4 regions of the Nesterenkonia lutea genome follow, and region 1 is predicted to be linked to each of the others. Evidence: riboswitches for the same ligand, from Rfam matches in the RefSeq annotation. Region 1 holds a riboswitch; each other region holds the start of a gene.
The links. A riboswitch is a leader RNA that binds a small molecule or an ion and turns the genes downstream of it on or off. The one in region 1 is predicted to bind S-adenosylmethionine.
Positions count from the first base shown of each region.

Region 2: it holds a riboswitch for S-adenosylmethionine, as region 1 does, so the genes downstream of both, H4W27_RS09235 (O-acetylhomoserine aminocarboxypropyltransferase/cysteine synthase family protein) here and H4W27_RS10210 (flavin reductase family protein) in region 1, are expected to answer to the same signal.
Region 3: it holds a riboswitch for S-adenosylmethionine, as region 1 does, so the genes downstream of both, H4W27_RS07720 (LLM class flavin-dependent oxidoreductase) here and H4W27_RS10210 (flavin reductase family protein) in region 1, are expected to answer to the same signal.
Region 4: it holds a riboswitch for S-adenosylmethionine, as region 1 does, so the genes downstream of both, H4W27_RS13030 (NtaA/DmoA family FMN-dependent monooxygenase) here and H4W27_RS10210 (flavin reductase family protein) in region 1, are expected to answer to the same signal.

Region 1 covers NZ_JADBED010000001.1:2,234,425-2,240,135, forward strand. The annotation lists gene H4W27_RS10195 (NtaA/DmoA family FMN-dependent monooxygenase) at 1-604, opposite strand, end outside; gene H4W27_RS10200 (acyl-CoA dehydrogenase family protein) at 619-1,854, opposite strand; gene H4W27_RS10205 (acyl-CoA dehydrogenase family protein) at 2,054-3,283, opposite strand; SAM riboswitch class I at 3,289-3,375, opposite strand; SAM riboswitch class I at 3,560-3,646, shown strand; gene H4W27_RS10210 (flavin reductase family protein) at 3,655-4,182, shown strand; gene acs (acetate--CoA ligase) at 4,335-5,711, shown strand, end outside.
Region 2 covers NZ_JADBED010000001.1:2,017,324-2,023,034, reverse strand. The annotation lists gene H4W27_RS09245 (FAD/NAD(P)-binding protein) at 1-1,216, shown strand, start outside; gene H4W27_RS09240 (FAD-binding oxidoreductase) at 1,251-2,705, opposite strand; SAM riboswitch class IV at 2,862-2,990, shown strand; gene H4W27_RS09235 (O-acetylhomoserine aminocarboxypropyltransferase/cysteine synthase family protein) at 3,121-4,548, shown strand; gene metX (homoserine O-acetyltransferase MetX) at 4,564-5,670, shown strand.
Region 3 covers NZ_JADBED010000001.1:1,688,156-1,693,866, forward strand. The annotation lists gene H4W27_RS07715 (ABC transporter substrate-binding protein) at 1-1,050, opposite strand, end outside; gene H4W27_RS07720 (LLM class flavin-dependent oxidoreductase) at 1,159-2,547, opposite strand; SAM riboswitch class IV at 2,615-2,731, opposite strand; gene H4W27_RS07725 (DUF805 domain-containing protein) at 3,048-3,581, shown strand; gene H4W27_RS07730 (PPK2 family polyphosphate kinase) at 3,606-4,664, opposite strand; gene H4W27_RS07735 (polysaccharide deacetylase family protein) at 4,703-5,593, opposite strand; gene H4W27_RS07740 (asparaginase) at 5,653-5,711, opposite strand, start outside.
Region 4 covers NZ_JADBED010000001.1:2,853,360-2,859,070, forward strand. The annotation lists gene H4W27_RS13025 (acyl-CoA dehydrogenase family protein) at 1-933, opposite strand, end outside; gene H4W27_RS13030 (NtaA/DmoA family FMN-dependent monooxygenase) at 975-2,399, opposite strand; SAM riboswitch class I at 2,413-2,514, opposite strand; gene H4W27_RS13035 (aldo/keto reductase) at 2,604-3,629, opposite strand; gene H4W27_RS13040 (methionine ABC transporter permease) at 3,721-4,398, opposite strand; gene H4W27_RS13045 (methionine ABC transporter ATP-binding protein) at 4,395-5,423, opposite strand; gene H4W27_RS13050 (MetQ/NlpA family ABC transporter substrate-binding protein) at 5,420-5,711, opposite strand, start outside.

The DNA.
Region 1 (5,711 bases):
CTGCGGGATCTGCGTGGAGTCCCCGCCCGCGTTCGTGTTCGGCCGCCTTGTCCTGCAGCAGCGCCTCCTCCGTCCAGGACCCCTCCCACAGCTTGTAGCAGACGTCGAGGTATTCCTCGGCCCAGGCGTAGCGGTCCTCGTGGAGCGCCAGACCTGCGGCGTCGTAGTTGCGGTGGGCGTTCTCCTGGGCGCTGGTGACCACGTTCCACCCCACTCGTCCCCCGGAGAGGTGATCCAGGGTGGAGAGCTGCCGGGCGAAGGTGAACGGATGCGCCTGGATGACCGAGGAGGTCAGGGCCAGACCGATCCTGTCTGTCACAGCTGCCAGGGCAGAGAGCAGCACCAGCGGATCGTTGGCGGGGATCTGCAGGCCCCGGCGCACATGGGAGGCCCAGCCGCCCTCATGGTCGCCGTAGAGTCCGACCACGTCTGCGAAGAACGCGATGTCGAAGCCGGCGTCCTCCAGCTTCTTGACCAGCGAGGTCCAGTGGCCGAGTTCGTTGAACCGGTGCTGTTCGGCCTCCTCGCGCCGCCACGCGCCGCCGATGATGTGGCTCGTGGTGTTCATCAGGAAGGCCGAGAGGATGAGTGGTCTGCGGGTCATGGCTGAACTCCGGTTCACGTGTAGAGAGAGATGGGCTGGAATTCACCGTTGAGGAAGTGCGCGCCGACCTCGAGCTTCTTGTAGTCCACGGGGTCATGCAGCGAATGGGTCCTGATGTTGCGCCAGTAGAGGTCGAATCCATGCTTGGAGGCGGTGGACGAGGTGCCGGTGGCCTCGAATATCTGGTGGGTCAGGCGGGTGGCGACATCCGAGGAGATCACCTTGAGCTCGGCGATCTCGATGGCGAGCTCGCCGCGCACTGTGTCGGTGACCTCCTCCCCCAGAGTCAGCACGTGTTCGAAGCGCCGATTCACCCGCTCGGCGAGCGCGGCGACCCCGGCCGTGTTCGCCTTGAGCTCCCCGACCAGCCGCTGGACGAAGGGATCGTGCCGGTACTTCGAGGCCGTGGAGAGGAACCAGGCATTGGGACGGGCATTGATCAGCTCCCGGCCTTTGGCGAGCGCCCCCTCAGCGATGCCCAGGTAGAGATTGCCGAAGGCGAGCTGGATCCCCGGGGTGACCAGCGCGGAGTAGGGCTCCTCCGTGAGGAAGCCGAGGACGTCGTCCTCGCCCACCAGCACATCGCTGTAGGTCACCGTGTTCGAGGAGGAGAGCCGCTGACCCAGGAAGTCCCAGTCGTCGACATAGGTGACCCCCCGGCGTCCGTGCTCCAGGACGAAGGCGAGGATGCGGCCGGTCTCGGGACCTTCGGAGACCCGCGCATTGACCAGGAGCACATCGCCGACGGCGGAGCCCGTGGAGTATCGCTTTCGGCCGTTGAGCCGGTAGCCGTCCTCGGTGGGGACCAGTGTGAGGTCCGGATCCGTGGGATTGACCGAATCCCCCCAGATCCACTGCCCCTGTGCCGTGGCGCGGAACCAGCGCTCGCGGTCTCTGGGCTCGGGGATGCTGAAGAGGATGTTCGCCTCGTTGATGTAGTGGTACGCCAGAAGCTGGGCGATGGAGGCATCCGCGCGGGCCAGGATGCGGATCACCTCCAGCGCCGTGGCCCAATGGCCGCCGCCGCCGCCGAACTGCTCGGGCACCAGCAGGGTGACCAGCCCAGAGGCCTTGAGCAGCCGAGCTTCGCGGTAGGGCGTCTCATTCGCGCGGTCTCGTTCCACGGCATCACCGGCAAGGGTCTGCGCCACGTGGGTGGCGATGGAGCTCCAGTCCTCGAGCTCTGCGGCGGAAGCCCCGCCGGTCCAGTGTGTGCGGGGCTCCGCTGTGGTGTTCAAAGGATGTGACACGGGTTCTCCTGGGCAGTGAGGGGCGGGGCTGTGAGGTCGGGCTGGGCTGCGAGGTCGGGCGGGGGCAAGGACTGGGCGGGGTGCTGTGCCGAGACCGCCAGAGGCGCCTGCCCGGAGCCGAGGACCGGCGGGGCGGTGGAACGGCTGAGGACGTTGCAGCGTCTGAGGACAGCGCGGCGTTGGAAAGACGGAGGCGGCGTCAGGCGAGCTGGGTGACCGCCGGAACATCGGGCTCGCCCACACTCCACAGCCGGACCGGTTCGGTGCCGTTGACGCGGTGATCGCCGGCGATCCGCGCCTTGTACACCCAGGGATTGTGGCTGGTCACCGTGCGCGCATTGCGCCAATGGCGGTCCAGTCCGCGGGCCTGGCTCACTCCTGAGGCGCCGAGCACATCAAAGATGCGGGTGACCGCCTCAAGCACGGGCCGGTGCAGCGCGACCTGCGCCCGTCCTGTGGCCAGCTCCACCGCGTTCGCGGCGCCGATCGCCTCCTCGGGGCTGCCTGTGCGCGCGGCATAGGCGGCATCCAGGTGTGACGCGGTGTGCAGCACCTGCGCTCGGGCCAGCGCGGCGACCGCGTCCACTTCGCCGATGGCCTGAAGCAGCTGCGGGTCCGTGCGCGGAGTCCGCGTGTTTGCGTGCGTATAGGTCCGCGGGCGCTCATGCAGCAGCGCCGCGGCATCGCGCGCGGCGGCCTCCACGATCCCCGCCAGGACGATGAGCAGGATGTGCTGGTAGAGCGCGGTCTGATAGGGGAAGCGGTCGGTGAGACCGCGGAGCTCTGCGGTCTCGACGGCGGCATCGGTGAGTCTCGCGGTGCCCGAGCCCGTGGTCCGCTGGCCGAAACCGTCCCAGTCGTTCTCGACCTGCACCCCGGGCTGATCCCGACGCACCAGCACGGCAAGCTCATTATCGGCCTCGTCTCGGGCCGTGACATCCAGCCAGTCGGCGAAGATCGCTCCGGTGGTGTAGTACTTCACCCCGTTGACCACGGGCCCTGCCGGGGTCTCGCTGACGACTGTCCCGGAGCGATGGAAGCCTCCCTTGCCCGGCTCGGTCCACGCATTTCCCACCAGCTCCCCCGCAGCGAGTCGGCCCAGCCACAGCTGCACACTCTGCTCGGTCTCTGGACGCTCTGTCGCTGAGCGCCACAGCAGGTCCTCCTGCACCGCGAGATGTCCGCGCAGCACCTGAGGAAGGTTGCTGTCTGCCGCCGCAAGCTCGAGGAGGACCTCGGTGGTCTGCACCCAGTCGAGGCCATAACCGCCCACGGCTGCCGGGAGTCGCAGTCTGCCGATGCCGGCTGCGGCCAGGTCGCGCACCTGGTCACGGGCCAGGTCGCGGTTGAGCTCCCGGTCCAGCGCGGAGAGCCCGGCACGCTCGACGGCGTCGCGCAGCTCTTGGGACACAGGCAGATGTATGTTCATACTTTCCTCCATCGGTCCTGGCGTTAGCACCCGGCAGTCCCGGGTTGCTGCGACGTCGACGGGCCAGATCCCTCAGTCGCTCTGGATGGTGATGGACCCAAATATAGAGGACGAACGACGGGTTTCGTCAAATGATCATGACGCCAGGTGTCCTGCTGTGTTCATACGCCGGTCCTTGAACACAGTTTCTGCAACTCGGCGACCGGACGTCATACGACGTCTCACAGTGCGAACAAATATTGCTGGTCGATGGGACCAGCGCGTAGCGTTGCCCTGTAACCATCCCGAGCGGCTGAGAGATCTGGCTCAGAGACGCCGCAGCAACCCGGATACGCCGGGTGCTAACGCCAGGACCGATGGAGTTGATCTGCATGTCTGTCCCTGCTCGTACTCTCGAAGCTCCCGCCACATCCCGCGTGGACTCTCTTGCGCTGCGCCATGCGCTCGCCCAGTTTCCACAGGGTGTCGTCGCCGTCGGCGCTGAGGTCAACGGCTCCCCCGAGGCGATCATCGCCTCGACCTTCACCGTGGGCGTCTCGCTGGAGCCGCCGCTCGTCACCCTGGCCGTCCAGCACGATTCCTCCACCTGGCCGAAGCTGCAGTCCAGCGGCAGCGAGCTGGGCATCTCCGTGCTCGGTCGGGATCAGTACGGGCTGTGCCGCCAGATCGCCTCCAAGGACCGGGCCAATCGCTTCACCGGGGTCGGCTATCAGCTGCACGGCTCTGCGCTGCTCCTGGAGGGGGTGCCGATGTGGCTGCGCACCCGCATCTATGACCAGGTCAGGGCCGGGGACCACGACATCATCGTGCTCGAGATCCTGGATCTGGACTTCACCGAAGATGCCGCCGGACTGGTCTTCCACCAGCATGAGTTCAAGACCCTGACCCCGCTGAGCTGACCCTGAAGGGCCTTTTGTTGACCACCCACCACACCCCTGCCCTGCCCTCCGGCGCGCCCTCGGTGAAGGCAGGACGTGCCGCGCTCGCCTCCACGGATCCGCTGCGGGCAGATGTCCATCACTGGTCCGACCCGGTGAACGAGGACGAGCGCATGGCCTTCTGGACCGAGGCCGCCACCCTGCTGGACTGGGAGACACCCTGGGAGCAGACGCATTCCTGGGTCCCGCCGAACCCGGCGATCCGGCGGGGCCCGGAGATCAGCTGGTACCAGGGCGGAACGCTCAACGCCGCGGTGAACTGCGTGGACCGCCATGTCGCGGCTGGACGCGGTGAACGCATCGCCCTGCACTTCGAGGGTGAGCCCGGAGACCGCGAAGACGTCAGCTATGCCGAACTCGGCCGCCGGGTCAACCAGGCGGCGAACGCGCTGACCGATATGGGCATCACGCGTGGGGACCGTGTGGTGGTCTACCTGCCCGTGCTCGTGGAGACGATCGTGATCACCCTGGCCTGCGCGCGGATCGGCGCCGTGCACTCGCTGGTCTTCGGCGGGTTCTCCGCCGAGGCGCTGAAGTTCCGCGTGGAGGACACCGGAGCCAAGCTGCTGGTCACCACCGATGGTCAGTACCGACGCGGCAAGGCGGTCCCGGTGAAGGCCAACGCTGACGCCGCGGTGGCCGAGGCCGCTGTGGAGCACGGTGGAGATCTGGAACATGTCCTGGTGATCAGGCGCACCGACTCAGCCGTGGAATGGACCCCGGGGCGCGATCTCTGGTGGCACGAGGTGGTGGAGACCGCCTCGACCGAGCACAGCCCGGAGTTCTTCGATGCCGAGACCGAGCTGTTCATCATGTACACCTCTGGCACCACCGGCAAGCCCAAGGGCCTGGTCCACACCACCGGTGGCTACCTCACCGGAGCGCTCTACACGTATCTGCGGCTCTTCGCCCATCCGGACCCGGCGCGACGCGCGAATGACGTCCACTGGTGCACGGCGGACCTGGCCTGGGTCACCGCCCATACCTACGAGATCTATGGCCCGCTGGCCGCCGGCGCGACCCAGGTGATCTTCGAAGGCACCCCGAACACCCCGCACGAGGGTCGGCACTTCGAAATCATCGAGCGGCACAGGGTCAGCACGTACTACACCGCCCCCACGCTGGTCCGCTCGCTCATGGGCTGGTTCCCGGACGGCGTCCCGCAGCACTATGACCTCTCCTCCATCCGGCTCGCCGGAACCGTGGGCGAGGCGGTGAACCCCGAGGCCTGGCAGTGGATCCGTCGGCAGATCGGCCGAGACACCACCGACGACGCCGGCCAGCCGGCACTTCCCATGGTGGACACCTGGTGGCAGTCCGAATCCGGGTCCACGGTGCTCTCCCCACGCCCCGAAGACGCCGGGTTCACACGTCCGGGACTCAAGCCCGGTGCGGCCAGCCGCGAGATGCCGGGCTGGGGCGCCGCCGTCGTCGATGACGCCGGCCGACCGGTGCCTGCGGGGACGCAGGGGAACATCGTCCTCACCGCG
Region 2 (5,711 bases), 220 kb from region 1:
GGCCAGCGTGGGCCGCGGAGGAGTCTTCCACGAGCATCCAGACCGTCCCGCCGGACAGCGCCTGGAGTACCTGGCCACCGGAGACGAGCCGCATCTGGTCGCCGGGTCACGACGCGGCACCCCATACCGCGGAAAATCCACGGCGCTGACCACTGCGCCCGGGTTCGCGCCCGTGGGTGTCACGCTGCACCATCTCACTGCTGAGGCGATCGCCGCCGCCGAACGGCGCCACGATGTGCTGGACTTCTCGGCCCACCTGTGGCCGCTGATCCAGCGCGACGTGCTGCGCACCTACTACCGGACCCTGATCCGGGTCGCGCCCGAGCTCTTCGGGGAGGGGTTCCCGGGCACTCTGGACGAGCTGCTGGCGGACACTCATCTGGGCGAGGCGGTGCTGCGCACCCGGGGCCACCACCTGCTGCGCGAGCATGCTCCGGACGTGCTCTGGTTCGACATCCGCTCGCTCGGTCGCCCCTTCGGAGAGCTGACCTTCGACTCAGCCGAGCAGTATCAGCAGCACATGGAGACCTATCTCGAAGATGACGCGGCGACCTCCGCCGCCGGGGTGCGCAGTCCCGTGAAGATGGCCATCGGGGCGCTGCACCTGGCACGCATGGAGGTCAAGGCACTGATCAGTCAGGGTCGGGTCTCCCAGGCCAGCCAGATCAGCGAGATCGAGGGCTGGTTCGAGTCCCTGGTGGAGGGTCTCGCCAGCGGTCCGCCGCTGCAGCGGATCGAAGAGCTCGCCGCTCTGGTCAGGTCGGGTGTGGTGGAGTTCCTGGGGCCGGAGCCGATCTTCGACGTGGACCGCGAGACGGGCTGCTTCACCGCGGAATCTCCGGCTGTGGCGGCCCCCACCTATCAGGCCCGCTGGCTGCTGGAGGCGATGATGCCGGCGAACCGGGTCCAGCTCTCCCGCTCGCCGCTGGTGGCAGGCTTACTGCGCAGCGGCCTCGCCCGGCCACGGGAACTCGCGGACGCCTCCGGGGCGCCGCGGGCCGGCAAGGGCTTCGACGTCACACCGCCGCCGCACCGGCTGATCCCCGCCGACGGGGCGCAGCCGGAGGAGATCTACGTGCTCGGACTCCAGCTCAGCTCCGTGCAGTGGGGGACTGCCATCGCCGCAGAGGCCGGCGGAGACGCCGAATCCTCCGCGCGCACGCTGGCAGATGCCGATGCCGCCGCCCGGGCAGTGCTGGCTGGACCGGCGGCTTGAAACGGGCCGGCGGAGCCCGCCGGGCCGGCACCGGTCACAGGATCGCGCGCCCCGGGTTGAGCCGATGGTCAGGGTCAAAGACGTTTTTGATGCTGCGCTGGAGCTCGATGACCTCGGCTGACTGTTCCCAGCTCAGCCAGCGCAGCTTATAGGTGCCGATGCCGTGCTCGCCGGTGATCGTCCCGCCCATCTCCAGGGCGATCCGCACGGAGCCGTCCAGGGCGGCATGCAGTCGGGACAAGGCTGAGACCGTCTGGGACGAGGCGCCGTCGTCGTCGCTCTCGCGGTCCTGCGCGCTCGGTTCTGGACCGGCCAGAGGTTCGATCTCGGAGCTGGGGACGCTGAAGGTGGGGTGCAGGTTCCCGTCCCCCGCGTGGGCGACGACCTTCAGCTGGACCTGGTGCTCCTCAGCAAGATCTTCGATCGCGCGGATATAGTCCACCAGCCTCGAGCGCGGGACCGCGACATCCTCGCCCACCCGGACCTCGGTGACGATCCCGTCCCCACGGGCGTGCCGGCGCAGCTCGATCAGCCGCTCAGATTCGGTGGACCCCGGAGCGCTGACCTCGGCGCCGAGCCCGCTGAGAACCTTGCGGATGATCTCCGCCTCGATGCTCGCACCGTGACCGTCGGTCTGGATCAGCAGCAGGGTGTTGCCGCGCTGAGCCAGGTCCGAACCCTGCGCCTCATCCAGGGCCAACATGGTCCGGTGGTCCAGCAGCTCGGTGATCGCGGGCTGGACTCGGGCCCTGCCGATGTCGAGCACGCCCTGGGCGGCGGTGGTCAGCTCGCCGAAGAAGGCGGCGATGGTCTCGGTGTGTCGGCTCAGGTGTCGCAGCCGCACGGTGACGCCCACGACGATCCCCAGGGTCCCCTCGGAGCCGACGAAGAGGCTGGTCAGGTCGTAACCGGCCACCCCTTTGAAAGTGGCCTGGCCGGTGTGGATCAGCGTGCCGTCGGCGAGCACCACATCCAGGGCCAGCACCGAATCTCGGGTCACCCCATATTTGGCGCAGCGCAGCCCGCCGGCATTGGTGGCGACATTGCCGCCGATGGTGGACGTGCGATAGCTGGCCGGGTCGGGGGCATACATCAACCCATGCTCGGCCGCCGCGGTGTTCAGGTCCGCGTTGATCACGCCCGGTTCGACCACGGCGACCTCGTCCTCTGCCCGCATCGCAAGGATCCGGTTCATGCGGGTCAGGTTCAGCACCACGGAGCCGGCAGTGGTGTTGGCGCCGCCGGAGACGGAGGTCCCCGCCCCGCGGGTGATGACCGGGAAGCCATGCTCGGCGGAGAGGCGCACCAGCTTCTGCACGTCCTGCGCCGATTCCGCGAAGACGACGGCGAGCGGAGCATGCACCTGCCAATGCTCGAGCGGCCCCTTGTCCACCGCGTGGGACTCGAGCTCTCCGGCCTCGGTGCTCAGGGCGTGGTGCGTGAAAGAGTCGCGCAGGACTGTCAGGACATGGTGGACGGAGGCGCTCATGGGGCCGAGTCTAGGCGAGCGGAATCCGTCCACCTGCCGCGGTGCTGCTGCACTCGGCTGTCGCGGCGCACTGGCGCTGAACTGTCGCGACGCACTTGCGCTCAACCGCTGCGGCCCACTTGCGCCGGGGCGTTCCGCGATGCAGACTTGTCCCTAGGTCAAGAGTGCCAGCGCAAAACCCCGGTTTGCTGGCCGACAACCCTCCAGTTCGCGGTGGGGTGCCCCGGGTGACGACCTGGCTGCGGCGATCACGTGACTCAGTGATCGACGTGGCAAGCGCGGGCCACACACCAGTGCGGGCCCTTACACCAGTCCTCAGGACAGGGCCGTACAGGATTCAGCGCCAGAAGCTCTCGCAGCTGGCAGCGACGTTCATGCGCGGCTCCGCCTCGGACCGCATTGAACGGAGAATCCCTTGAGCAACGACAACAGCACCTGGCAGTTCGAGACCCAGCAGATCCACGCCGGAGTCGCCCCCGACCCCGTCACCGGAGCACGGGCGCTGCCGATCCAGCAGACCACCTCCTTCGTCTTCCCGGACACGGCGGCCGCAGCACGCCGCTTCGGACTCGAAGAGATCGCCCCGATCTACTCCCGCATCGGCAACCCCACGGTCCAGGCGATCGAGGACAAGATCGCCGCCCTCGAGGGCGGAGTCGGAGCGCTGGCCGTCGGCTCGGGACAGGCCGCCACCTCCCTGGCCCTGCTGAACATCGCGGAATCCGGAAGCCACATCGTCGCCTCCCCGACGCTCTACGGCGGCACGCAGAACCTCTTCAAGCACACGCTGCCGAAGTTCGGCATCGAGGTGACCTTCGTGGAGGATCCCGATGACCTGGAGTCATGGCGCGCCGCCACGCGGGAGAACACCGTGGCCTTCTTCGGGGAGTCCGTGGCCAATCCGCGCGGAGACGTGCTGGACATCGAGGGGGTGGCCTCGGTCGCCCATGAACATGGCGCGCCGCTGATCATCGACTCCACGCTGACCACCCCGTACCTGATCAAGCCGATCGACTTCGGGGCCGACGTCGTCGTCCACTCGGCCACGAAGTTCCTCGGCGGCCACGGCACCGCCATCGCCGGAGTGATCGTGGACTCCGGACGCTTCGACTACTTCGCCCACCCAGATCGCTTTCCCGGGTTCAGCACTCCGGACGAGAGCTACCACGGGCTCGTCTTCGGCCGGGATCTCGGCGCCGAGGGGATCTTCGGGGTCAACCTCTCCTTCATCCTCAAGGCCCGCGTGCAGCTGCTGCGCGACCTCGGCCCCGCACTGTCCCCGCACAACGCCTTCGAGATCAACCTGGGCCTGGAGACCCTCTCGCTGCGGATCGAGCGCCACGTCGCCAACGCGCAGAAGGTCGCCGAGTACCTGGAGGCTCATGATGCGGTGAAGCGGGTCTACTACTCCGGGCTGCCCTCGAGCCCCTGCTACGAACGCGCGCAGAAGTACCTGCCCCGAGGCACCGGCGCGGTGCTGGCCTTCGAGCTCGCCGGTGGAGCCGGCGACGACGACGAGACGCAGGCCCGTGCGGGCCAGACGCTGGTCGACGCGCTCGAGCTGCACTCGCTGGTGGCCAATGTCGGTGACGTGCGCTCCCTGGCCATCCACCCGGCCTCGACCACCCACCGGCAGCTCAGCCCCGCCGAACAGCATGCCGCCGGGGTCAAGCCCGGTCTGGTCCGGCTCTCGGTGGGCCTGGAACACATCGACGACATCATCGCCGATCTCGCCCAGGGACTGGAGAAGGCGGCAACGATCCAGGCCGCTGACCAGGACTCTTCTGAGCAGGACCAGAGTGCGGACAATGTGACGAAGCAAGAAGCCGCAGCAGCGGTCTGAGGTTAGGGTGATCGGGTGCTGAATGACTTTGGGGACAGGCCCGCGGGTGCGCTGAAGACGGTCGATGTCGGAGCGTACACATTTGAGACAGGTGGGCAGCTTCCCGAAGTCACCATCGCCTACGAGACCTGGGGCACGCTCGAAGAGGACGGCAGCAATGCGGTCCTCGTGGCGCACGCCCTGACCGGGGACTCCCATGTCGCCTCCACCCCGGCAGATCCTTCCATCGGCTGGTGGGAGGGCCTGCTGGGCCCGGGACGCCCGATCGACACCCAGCGCTGGTTCGTCATCGCTCCGGCGATGGTCGGCGGCTGCTACGGCTCCACCGGACCCGCCTCCCTGGATCCCGAGGGGAAGCCCTATGGCTCCCGATTCCCCTTCGTGACGATTCGCGATTCCGTGCACCTGGAAGCCCGGCTGGCTGAAGCCCTGGGCATCCAGAAGTTTCACACGGTGATCGGTGGATCCATGGGAGGCGCCCGCGCGCTGGAATGGGCCGCCACGTACCCGGAGATGGTCGACGGCGTGGCGGTCTTCGCCTGCGGTGCGGCGTCGACTGCCGAGCAGATCGCCTTCGGCCAGGCCCAGGTGCTGGCGGTGGAGAACGATCCGCATTTCTGCGGGGGCGACTACTACGGTGGACCTGCCCCGCAGTCGGGGCTCGGACTCGCCCGACGGATCGCCCACATCACGTACCGCGCCGAGGCGGAGCTGGGCGCACGATTCGGCCGGGCTGCCCAGGGCGCAGAAGATCCCTTCGGCTGGAGCCGACGGCGCCGCGGCCGCTACCAGGTGGAGTCCTATCTGGACCATCAGGCGAACAAGCTGCTCAAGCGTTTCGACCCCAACTCCTACCTGATCCTCTCCGAGGCGCTGATGAGCCATGACGTGGGTCGGGGGCGCGGGGGAGCGGCTCAGGCGCTCGCCGGGGTCACGGCCGTCCCCTTCCTGGCGGCGGTGGAGACCGATCGGCTGTATCTTCCCGAGCAGTCCCAGCAGATCGCAGATTCGATTCCAGGGGACCACTCGGTTCACATGATCCACTCGCCGATCGGGCACGACGGGTTCCTCACCAGCGCAGAGCAGCTCGGGGTCCCCATGCGGGCCACGCTGCGGCTCTGAACCGCTGTTCAGCCGAAACAGGTATTCCAAGGATGTCACCG
Region 3 (5,711 bases), 550 kb from region 1:
AAGATCAAAGGGGTACTCGGTGGCCGCGTCGACGTCGTAACCCGGGGTGCTCTGGGACAGATACCCGCTGGGTTCGAAGGGGACCGTGCCCAGGAACGCCGACTCGATGTTGGCTTCCCGATCGGTGGCGAAGCTCAATGCCTGGCGGACCTGCTGATCGGCGAAGACGCCCTTCTCAGTGTTGAGGTTGATCACCACGGGCCGGCCCGGAGTGATGTACTGCTCGAAGTCGAAACGCTCCTTGACCTCGGCGATGTTCACCGCAGGGACCTCCCCGATCACGTCGCTCTCCTCGGAGAGCAGCGAGCCGTAGCGCGAGGTGTTGTCCGGGATGAAGCTCCACCGGATCCCCTCCACATAGGCCGGACCCTGGTGCTTCGCGTTCGCAGGGGCGGAGTTGTAGTCCTCATTGCGGGCGAACTCGAGGTACTGGCCGCTCTCCCAGGCCTGCACGGTGAAGGGACCCGAGCCGATGGGGGCTCTGCAGTTCTCCTCATCGCTGCGGGTCTCCAGTGCGGTGGGCGACTGAATGCCGAAATAGGACTGGGACAAGGTGGAGAGGAAGGGCGAGAACGGGGCGGAGAGCTGGATCTCGACGGTGTGCTCATCCACTGCGGTGGCTTCTTCATAGAAGCCGCCCAGGTGTGCGGCGGCGGTGCCGTTGCCGCCGTCGAGCCAGTAGTCGAAGTTGTGCGCCACGGCCTGGCCGTTGACGGGTGTGCCGTCGGTGAAGGAGACGTCTTCGCGCAGATCCAGCGTCCAGACCAGCTGATCCTCGGAGACCTCCCAGTCGGTGGCGAGCCAGGGGACGATCTCGCCCTCGTCATCCTGAGAGACGAGGGAGTCCAGGATCTGGCGCGCGGTGAAGTTCTCCTGGATCCACCCGCCGAAGACGCACTTGGGCTCTTGGAGGTGCCCGTATTCGATGATGCCGCCGGACTGGGGATCGTCAGTGGACTGCCGGTCCGCGACCTGTTCGGTGCTGACCAGGCCGGAGGTGCCGCTGCATGCGGTGAGTACGGCTGCGCTGAGGAGCGCTGCTGCACCCATGGGAAGTCTGGATCTCCACTTGTTTTTGGGTGCGTTCGGGGAGGGCGGGGTGGTCATGGTGCTCCTTCTCGGAGTGGTTCAGACGGGAGGAATGGTGGTGCGCGAGGCTCAGACGGTGGCGGGGACCGCGGCGAATGCTCCGCGGTAGCGGGCGCCCGGGTGGGTCTCGGGCAGCCGGTCGCGACCGAAGAGCTTCTGCCGCAGCGTGCCCGGGGTGTATTCGCGCTGGGCGAGGCCTCGCTCGCGCAGGACGGGCAGCACCTTGTCGGCGAACTCCTGGAAGGATCCGGGGATCACCCAGTTGACGACGTTCACGCCGTCCACGCCGGCGGCCTGCCACAGTTCCAGCTGATCGGCGATCTGCTCAGGCGTGCCGACGATCCGGTTGTTGCGGTTGGAGCGCCAGGCGATGTCGGCTACCAGAGGTTCACGGTCGGTGATCGTCTTGGACGCCCACTCGGTGAACCCACGCCGGGTGTTGGTCTGCACGTCCTTCAGCGGCGTCTCGGGTGGGTAGACGCGTCCGTCCGGGTCCACCAGGGCCGCGTGCGCGAGGTAGCCGTCCAGCGAGACGTATTCTTCGGCTTCCTTGAGCTTCCGCTGAGCTTCTTCCTCGGTGTCTCCGATGATGAAGCTCAGGCCCTGGAAGAACTTGATATCCCCCGCTGCGCGTCCGGCTTCCACGGCGCGAGCGCGGGTGTCCTCGATCTGGAACCTCGCCGCCTCTGCGTTCGGAGCCCCCAGGAAGACAGCTTCGGCGTTGCGGGCGGCGAAGTCGCGACCCGAGGCGGAAGAGCCGGCCTGGAAGAGGACGGGGGTGCGCTGCGGCGACGGCGAGGGAAGATGCGGGCCCTCCACCGAATAGCGTTCGCCCTGGTGGTAGATCTTGTGCACCTTGTCAGGGTCCGAGTACTGGGATCCCGCACGATCCTTGATCACTGCGTCGTCCTCCCAGGAGCCTTCCCAGAGCTTGTAGGTCACATCGACGTACTCATCGGCCCAGCGGTAGCGCTCGGAGTGCTCGGTGAGTCGAGGCATGCCGTAGTTGCGGGAGCCGTTGTCCTGCATCCCGGTGACGATGTTCCAGGCGATCCGACCCTTGGAGATGTGGTCCAGCGTGGAGATCTGCCGGGCGAACTGGAACGGATGCGACTGGAAGACGTTGGATGTGGTGGCCAGACCGATGTTCTCGGTCACCACGGCCAGGGCGCCCAGCAGCACGGTCGGATCGTTGGACGGGATCTGCAGCCCCTCGTTGAGGTACACCGAGTAGTCCGCGTCGGAGTCGCCGTAGTGGCCCGAGACATCGGCGAAGAACATCGCGTCGAACTTCGCCTCCTCCAGGATCTTGGCCAGGTTGATCCAGGTGTCCACGTCGGTGAACTCCGTCTGCTGCGCATCCTCGCGGCGCCACTGGCCGTGGTGGATGTGACTGTTCGTGTTCATCACGAAGGCATTGAAGTGCAGCGGGGCGCGTGCCGGAGTCTGCTCGGGCATGAAGTGTCCACGTCTCTCTCTGACCGTGGCGCTCCTGGGCCGCTCCGCTGAGAGAGCTGCCGCAGGGGCACCGTACTTGCCCGGGACGGTGTTGACACCGGGCCGAATCATCACCTGGAGCACCCCACTACGGTGAGAGGGTTGCTGTCCGGACAGCCAGGGCTGTCGTCCGGATCTCGTGATTCTGTAGCTCAGCCTAGAGAGTGATCCGCCTGATCACAAGTGGTGAACATAGTTGTTAACATAAAGTGACACATTGCATCATCTTTCGACACAGGGACTCTCCTCTGCGGCTCCACGACCGCGCGAATCGCGCCCACCTGCTCCGGCGGTTCGAAGAGGATCTCGACCCCCGCTGGCTCGTCAGAAACCCGATGTCAGACCACCTCGATTTAAACCTCAATGCTAGGCAGCTGCCACATGTGCGACTTCCCTTAACACCGCCACTTCACCTAGGTTCGAACATATATAGGGCAACAGTCGACAACGGAGTGATGCGCGTGAGCCTGTCCAACACCGATCCGTCACAGTTCAAACACACAGCAGATCCTGAGCAGAATACTCCGCTCTACGGCGCCACGCTGGGCCAAGCCGTGCGGCGGTTCTTCGGCAAGTACGCGCATTTCAAGGGGTACGCCTCGCGCAGCGAATACTGGTGGGTACAGCTCTTCACGAACGTCGTCAGCGGGCTGATCGCGATCCCCTACCTGCGCACATATGATCCTGCGCTGGGCTACTTCGACCTGACTCAGGGCACCGGAAACGTCGAGGGACTCGTCCTCATGAGCGCGCTCGCGGCTTTCATCTGGGGCGTCGTGACGGTCCTTCCGATGCTTGCCCTTAGCTGGCGAAGGCTGCACGACGCAGGACTCCCAGGACCTATGTACTTCCTGTGGCTGATCCCCTTCATCGGCCCGATCATCGTGCTGGTCCTGATGATCCTGCCGACTCGGCCTGAGAAGCACATCCATGCCTGGGAGTACCCGACGGAACCATCGGCCGAGGCACAGAATGTAGGACGTCCCCTCCCCTAGGCTCTCTTCTTCGTCAGTGCGGCCTCACGATTCCAGCAGCCGCTTCCGTTCGGTCTCCACGTCATAGTCCGCCGCGGGCCAGCGCAGGTTCAGATCCGCGAACGCCGCGATGAGCAGCTCCTGCACCGCCAGTCGGGAGTACCACTTGCGGTCTGCGCCGATCACATGCCAGGGCGCGTGGTCGGCGTCGGTGGCTTCCAGCAGATACGCGTGGATCGACTGGTAGAGGGAGAACTGAGCGCGGGAATCGGCGTCGGAGGGGTCGTACTTCCAGTGCTTCTCCTCGCGGTCCAGCCGGGAGATCAGCCGATCCAGCTGCTCCTCCGGGGAGACATGCAGCATGACCTTGATGATCACGAACCCCTGACGAACCAGTTCAAGCTCGAAGAGCTTCAGCGCCTCAGTGCGGCGCTCCAGCTCCTCCGTGCTCTCGCTGCCGGTGATGGTGGGAACCAGCACGTCCTCGTAGTGCGAGCGGTCAAAGACTCCCACATGCCCTGGCCGCGGGAGCCTGCGGATCACGCGCTCCAGGTAGTGCTCGCCGTTCTCCTCGGGGGTGGGCTTGCCGAACCCGGCCACCTCCACGCCCATGGGGTCCATGGAGCTGACCACCTGCTTGACCACTCCACCTTTGCCGGCGGCATCCATGCCCTGCAGGATCAGCAGCACGCGCGGTCCGCGGGCCAGGCCGCTGAGGGCGCTCTCCACCTCGGGAGAGAACAGCTCCTCGCGGCGGGCCTTCTCCTGCGGGGAGCGGCGCGGCACCCGGGCGGCGATCGCCTTGGCCACCTCCCGCTGCTCGGCCTCCGGGGCGGAGACCACGTGGGCCCACATGAGCTCCTGCAGATCAGCCAGCATCTCGGCGCGTTCGGCGAGCGCGTCCTCGCCGTCGTCCTTCTTGCCCTTGAAGCCCACCTTCTTGCGAGTCGGTGCGTCGGGGAGGCTGAACGGGGAGGCGAACTGGCTGACCCGCCAGAGGCTGCGGGGGTCGCCCTCGAACGGGGTCTTCTTCGCACCCTTGGGCCCCCGCACACCGGTCAGCGAAACATCGAGAGGGGCGGGGTTCTGATCATTCTTGGGCAAGGCGTCTCCTTGTGGCGAGTGGTCTGAGGGCAAGTATGTCAGCCGAACTGGCGCGGTGACCTGCGGAGGAAGTCATCGGCGATGTCGTTGAACTGCGACCACTTCACCCCTTCGTGGGAGTTGATGTGCTCGATCAGCCGCTCCAGCATCAGCAGCACCTGCGGACGCCCGGAGACGTCCGGGTGGATGGTGATGGTGAAGACCGCGTAGTCACTCTCCCGGTAGACCCAGTCGAACTGGTCGCGCCAGATCTCCTCGAGCTGGCGCGGGTTCACGAAGCCGTGGCTGTTGGGACTGGACTTGATGAACATCATCGGCGGCAGGTCATCGAGGTACCAGGAGGCCGGGATCTCGACCAGATCGGTCTCCTCCCCCCGGATGAGCGGCTTCATCCAACTGCTGGCAGGCTTGTCGTAGTCGATCTTGGACTGTTCCCAGTTGTCCCCGGCGCGCACGTAGTAGGGCTCGAAGTCCCGGTGCATCAGCGAGTGGTCGTATTTGATGCCCTGTTCCAGCAAGAGCTCATTGGTGATGGCGGAGAACTCCCACCACGGGGCCACATATCCGGTGGGGCGGCGTCCGGCGCGCTTCTCGATCAGGTCGATGCAGTAGGTCAGGATCTCGGTCTCCTGCTCGCGGGTCATCGCGATCGGGTTCTCGTGGCTGTAGCCATGCACCCCGATCTCGTGGCCGGCGGCGACCACCTGGTCAAACTGCTGGGGGAAGGTCTCGATGGAATGTCCGGGCCAGAACCAGGTGGAGGGAAGGTCATACTTCGCCAGCAGCTTGTTCAGCCGGGGCACCCCGACCTCGCCGGCGAACATGCCGCGGGAGATGTCGCCCGGGGAGTCCTCCCCGCCATAGGAGCCCAGCCAGCCGCCGACCGCGTCGACGTCGATACCGAGGGCTACATAGATCTCTTTGGCCATGATGCGCCACCTCTCTTCTGTGTTGTGCGGTTTCTGATTGCGCCAGTGGTCTTCTGCGTCTATCCCGCCGAGGTCAGCCGCGCCGCCAGCAACTCCCGGGCTTCTTCCACCGGGTGGG
Region 4 (5,711 bases), 620 kb from region 1:
CAGGTCTGCCGCTGCGTCCAGCACGGAGGCCTGCACTGCCTTCACCTTCGCGGAGGCGCGACCGATGACGGCCTGGTTCAGCGGGTCAGACGCGGGGGTGACCCCGGCGGGCGCCCCCAGGGGTCGGCGGGTGCTGGACTGGATGTGGGTCACGATGTCATCCACCGCGCGGCGGCCGATCCCGGCAAGCACCGCGAGCAGGTGCAGCTGGTAGAAGCCGATCATGTGCGTGATGGGACGCTGGTCTGCCGCGTGGACCGTCAGATGTGCCTCCTCGACCGGCACCTGGTCGAAGGTGGTGGTCCCGGTGCCGGTGAGTCGCTGCCCAAAACCATCCCAGTCGTCGATGCGCACCAGCCCGGGGGCATCGGTCCTGACCGGGAAGCTCGCGAACTCTTCCCCGTAGCGGGTGGTGACGTTGACCCAGTCCGCGAACAGGGTGCCGGTGCTGTAGTACTTCTTGCCGTCGAGTCGCAGCGTCCCATCGGCGTGACGGCTCAGAGTGGTGGTCTGCTTCTCCCAGCTTTCAATGCCCTGTTCGCTCTGGGCGTTGCCGATGATCGCGCGATGCTCCACGGCCTGATTCGACCAGAAGGCCCTCTCCGCGGAATCGCCGCTGCTCAGGTGGGCTTCCAGGAACGCGAAGTGGCCGCGCCACAGGTGCGCCACGTGCGGGTCAGACTGGGCGAGGTCGATGAGCAGCCGGAACAGGGTCTGCGCCGGGACGCCTTCTCCTCCGAGATGGCGAGGGACTCGCAGGGCGCCGAAGCCGGCGTGCCGCAGCCACTCGACCTGTTCGAACGGAAGGATCCGTCCTTGTTCACGCTCGAGGGCGCCCTGCGCGATCCGGTGGAAGACCTCGGCGTAGCGTTCATGGAGTTCCGGGTAGCCCGGGGCGGCGTCGGTGTGCAGGTCTGGGTGATGAAGTGTCATGGTGATCCTCAAGTGAAGGGTTCGGGGCCGGCGGGGATCGCTCAGGCTGGGGTCAGGCGCGCGCCGAAGGGTGCGGCCGGGAGCTTCAGGTTGGAGGGATCCAGGTAGCGGCTCGAGGGGTGTGTGCTGTGGGGGCCGGGTCCTGCGCCGAGCAGGCGCTCGCGGAGGGTCTGGCCGGGCGTGTATTCGGTCCGGGCGAGGCCTCGTCGCTGGAGCACCGGGACGACCAGTTCCACGAAGTCCCTGATGGTGCCGAAGCTGATCTGATTGCCGATGTTGAAGCCATCAAGACCAGACTCGTGAGCCCAGTGAGTCAGCGCATCCGCAGCCTGAGCCCCGGTGCCCACCACGCGGAGACCGTTTCTGGCTCGTCCACCGGCCCCGGCTGAACCGCGAAGGTCCTTGACCCGCTGGCCCTCGCGCCACCCGCGGATGAGGATCTCGTGACCGGGGTCTCGGCGACGGATGATGTCAGCGACGAGCTCCTCGTGCGGATACCTTTCCAGGCCCGGGATGCGCCCGTTCTTCTGCAGGGCGGCCCAGTCGCTGCGGCAACGGTCGATCTCCGCGGCCTTCGCGTGGGCCTGTTCCTCGGTGGGTGCCACGATGACCTGGGCCGCGGCCAGGAAGCGCAACTGATCCGGATCTCGTCCTGAAGCGGCGGCGTGCGACTTGATGGTCTCCACATTGGCCCGGATCGCCTCCGGTGAGTTCCCACCCAGGAACACCACCTCGGCATGTCTGCCGGCGAATGCCATCCCGGTCAGGGAGCTCCCCGCCTGGAAGATCACCGGCAGGCGCTGCGGGGACGGTGCCACCAGATGTGGCCCACGCACCGAGAAGTGACGGCCCTTGTGGTCGATGTAGCGCACCTTGTCCGGGTCTGCCCAGGTGCGAGTCTGGGTGTCACCCAGGACCGCGTCGGAGTCCCAGGATCCCAGGAGCAGCTTGTAGACCACGTCGAGGAATTCGTCCGCGATCTCATAGCGCGTGTCGTGCTGGACCTGGTCCGGGAGTCCGAAGTTCTGCGCCGCGTTCTTCAGGTACGAGGTCACCACATTCCAGGCGATCCGCCCTTCGGAGAGCGCGTCCAGGGTCGCGAGGCGACGAGCGAAGGCGAACGGCGGCTCGTAGGTGGTGGAGAAGGTGGCGGCGAGCCCCAGGTGATCGGTGGATTCTGCCAGTGCGCCGAGGAGGATCAGCGGGTCCAGAGCAGGTATCTGGTACCCCTGGCTCACCGGGCTGCGCAGCCCGTCCTCGGCGCTGTCGTAGGCGCCGACCACATCGGCGAGGAACAGCTGGTCGAATCGACCCTGCTCGAGAATGCCGCCCAGCTCCCGCCAGAAGGACAGACTGTCGACGCCGTGGCGCCGGTCCTCAGGGTGAGTCCACGTTCCGGGCGAGAGGTGCACCACCGAGCCCATCTCGAAGAGGCTCAGTATCAGCGGACGGTCATGACGAGTCATACATTCCTGCCTTTCTCCATCGGTCCTGGCGGGAGCACCGTATCGACGTGAATGTTCACGACTTGGGTTGCTGCGACGTCACTGAGCCAGATCTCTCAGTCGCTCTTGATGGTTGATACAGCTACGAGACTAAGCCCGCGGAGGCGCTTTGTCACATATTAAGAATTAAATGTTCATATAACATTTTTAGGGGCTTGGAGTGGCTCAGTCGCGAGGGAGAAGGTTCTCTCGCCCGCCGGAGACCCACGCGGGATCGAAGCTGCGATCACCGTGGACCCGTCCCGCGAGAGCATCAAGCTCCCCCGAGATCTCACCGGTGAGCTCCAGCTGCGCGGCCCCGCGCTGCAGCTCGTCCCAGTGCGACGCAGACCGGGTCCCAGGAATGGGGGAGATCGCGACGCCGCGAGCCTGGGCCTGCTGGTAGAGCCAGGCGATGGCGAGGCCGGCGGTGGGCAGCTGGAGACGCTGCGCGTTCAGGCGCAGTTCACCGGCCAGCGCGTGGTTGTGCTCCAGGTTCTCCGGCCTGAACCAGGGAAAGGACCTGCGTGCGTCCTCCGCGGGCAGAGCCTGGGCGTCGAAGTGGTCGGTGAGGAGACCTCGGCCCACGGGTGAATAGGGGACGAACCCGATGCCGAGCTCCGCGCAGGCCGGCAGGACATATTCCTCGACGTCGCGGGCGAAGAGGCTCCATTCGCTCTGCACGGCGGTGAGGGGGTGCACTGCATGTGCCCTCCGGATCTCCTCAGCCGTGGCCTCGGAGAGTCCGATCCGCCTCACCTTGCCAGCGGTGACCAGGTCGCTCAGCGCGCCCACACTCTCCTCGATCGGAGTCTGCGGGTCGACTCGGTGCAGGTAGTACAGATCAACGTAGTCGGTGCCCAGACGCGCGAGGCTCAGGTCGATCTGTTCTCTGATGTAGGCGGCATCTCCCCGCGCCCGGCGTCTGCCGACCCCTGCGCCCTTCTCGATGCCGACCTTCGTGGCGAGGACGAACTGCTCCCGGCGGTTCCGCAGGAACTCACCGACCAGACGCTCACTCTCGCCATCGCCATAGATGTTGGCCGTGTCGAGGAATGTGATGCCGCGATCGGCCACATGCTCCAATATCTCCTGAGCCCCCGCGTCGGTGACGGATCCGTAGGCTCCGGCGAGGGACATTGCACCGTAGCCCAGTGACGAGACCTCCAATGCATGGCGGCCGTCTCCCAGGGTGATGGAACGTAGCGTCATCGATGAATCCTTCTGCTGTTCGGGGCTGCTGTTCGGGCTGTTCGAGCTGTTCTGCGGGGCCGCACCTCGGGGCAGGAGCCCTCGGCGCCGTTCATCGACGCATGACCTTGCGTGCCGCCCAGTTGCCCACCAGCTGGAGCGACTGGACGAAGACGATCACCACGATGACCGCCAGCCAGGTGACCTCCGGGCGGAACCTGTTGTAGCCCTCGACGATGGCGAAGTTGCCGATGCCGCCGCCGCCGATGATCCCTGCCAGAGCCGACATGTCGGTGAGCGCGATGATCACAAAGGTATACCCCAGGATCAGCGGGCCCAGCGCCTCCGGCAGCAGCACGGTGAGGATGATGCGCCGCCGGGAGGCGCCCATGGCGCGGGCGGCCTCGATCACGCCGGGATCGATGGAGACCAGGTTCTGCTCCACGATCCGCGCGATCGCGAAGGTGGAGGCCCAGATCATGACGAAGATCACCGCGTCATTTCCGATCCCGGAGCCGATCACGAAGATGGTGACCGGCTGCAGCGCCGCGATAAGAATGACGAACGGCACCGGACGGATCAGGTTCACGATGAAGTTCATCGCCATCCAGGCAGGCTTGTTCGAGAGGAGTCCGCCCTCTCGCGTGGTGTACAGCGTGAGTCCGATGGCGAGTCCGATCAGCCCGCCGAGCAGGAACGCCCACGCCACCATATAGATGGTGTCGAAGATGGCCTCAACCAGCTCGGGCCCGTAATAGCTCCAGTCCAGAGCCTGGTATGTGTCGATCACGCGTCCACCTCCTGCACTTCCCCGGCGGCGTCGAGCGCCGCGACGAAGGCTCTCACTGCTTCGGGATCACCTTCCACGGCCAGGGTCAGCAGTCCATAGGAGGCGTTCTTGGTGGTGCTCATGCCTCCATGAACGATCTCGAACGAGACTCCATGGGACGCGGCCTCTCCCAGCACCGCGCTGACCGCGCCTGCGTCATGCAGCGAGACCACGATGAGTCGTCCGGAGCTGTGGCGACGAATCCATTCCACCTCCTCGACCGAGGGACGGTTCTTCAAGGCCGCACCGACGAAGCTGGCATCCTTCGTCTCGCGCGGACTGGAGAAGACGTCATAGACGAGCCCTGTCTCGACGATTCGCCCGTTGTCCATCACTGCGACTCGGTCAGCGATGGACCTGATGACCTCCATCTCATGGGTGATGGCCACGATCGTGATGCCCAGCTCTTCATTGGCTCGACGCAGAAGTCTCAGCACCTCGCCGGTGGTGTTGGGGTCCAGCGCCGAGGTGGACTCGTCTGCCAGCAGAATGTCCGGCTTAGCGGCCAGGGCGCGGGCGATGCCCACCCGCTGCTTCTGACCGCCCGAGAGCTGCTCGGGGTGCTGATCTGCCTTCTCGCTCAGACCCACAAAGTCCAGCAGCTCCTCAACCCGAGCGTCCCGGTCGGACTTCTTCCAACCGGCCACCTTCAACGGATACGCCACATTGCCGGCGACGTTTCTGGAGTGGAAGAGGTTGAACTGCTGGAAGACCATGCCGATGCGGGATCTCACCTTGGCCAGCTGGCCTTCCCGCATCGCAGAGATCTCCTGGTCCAGCACGTGGATCGAACCGGCGGTGGGACGCTCGAGTCCGTTGATGAGCCGGATCAGCGTGGATTTCCCGGCTCCGGAGAACCCGATGACGCCGTAGACCTCACCGCGGTCGACGCGCAGACTGACGTCGTCGACCGCGGTGACAGTCTTGTCTCCGGTTCCGAAGGTCCGCGAGACATTGCGGAATTCGATGAGCGGGCCGGAGCTCACGCGTCGTCGTCCTCCTCGTCGGGCTCGTCTGACTCTTCGTCCGTGCCGGACCCGCCATCTGCACTCTGCAGCGAGTCCTCATAATCGACCAATGACTCCTGGAGCTGCTCGGGAGTGACCTCGGAGGCTGGGACGGAGGTCCCGGCCGAGAGCTCAGCCTCGATCTCCAGCACCCGCTCATCGTGATAGACCGCCGCGATCTCGCGAAGCGCCTCATTGTCGCTGTCCTCGGCGCGGGTGACGAAGGCGTTGATGTACGGGAACGCCGCGGCCTCGGTGGGGTCGTCG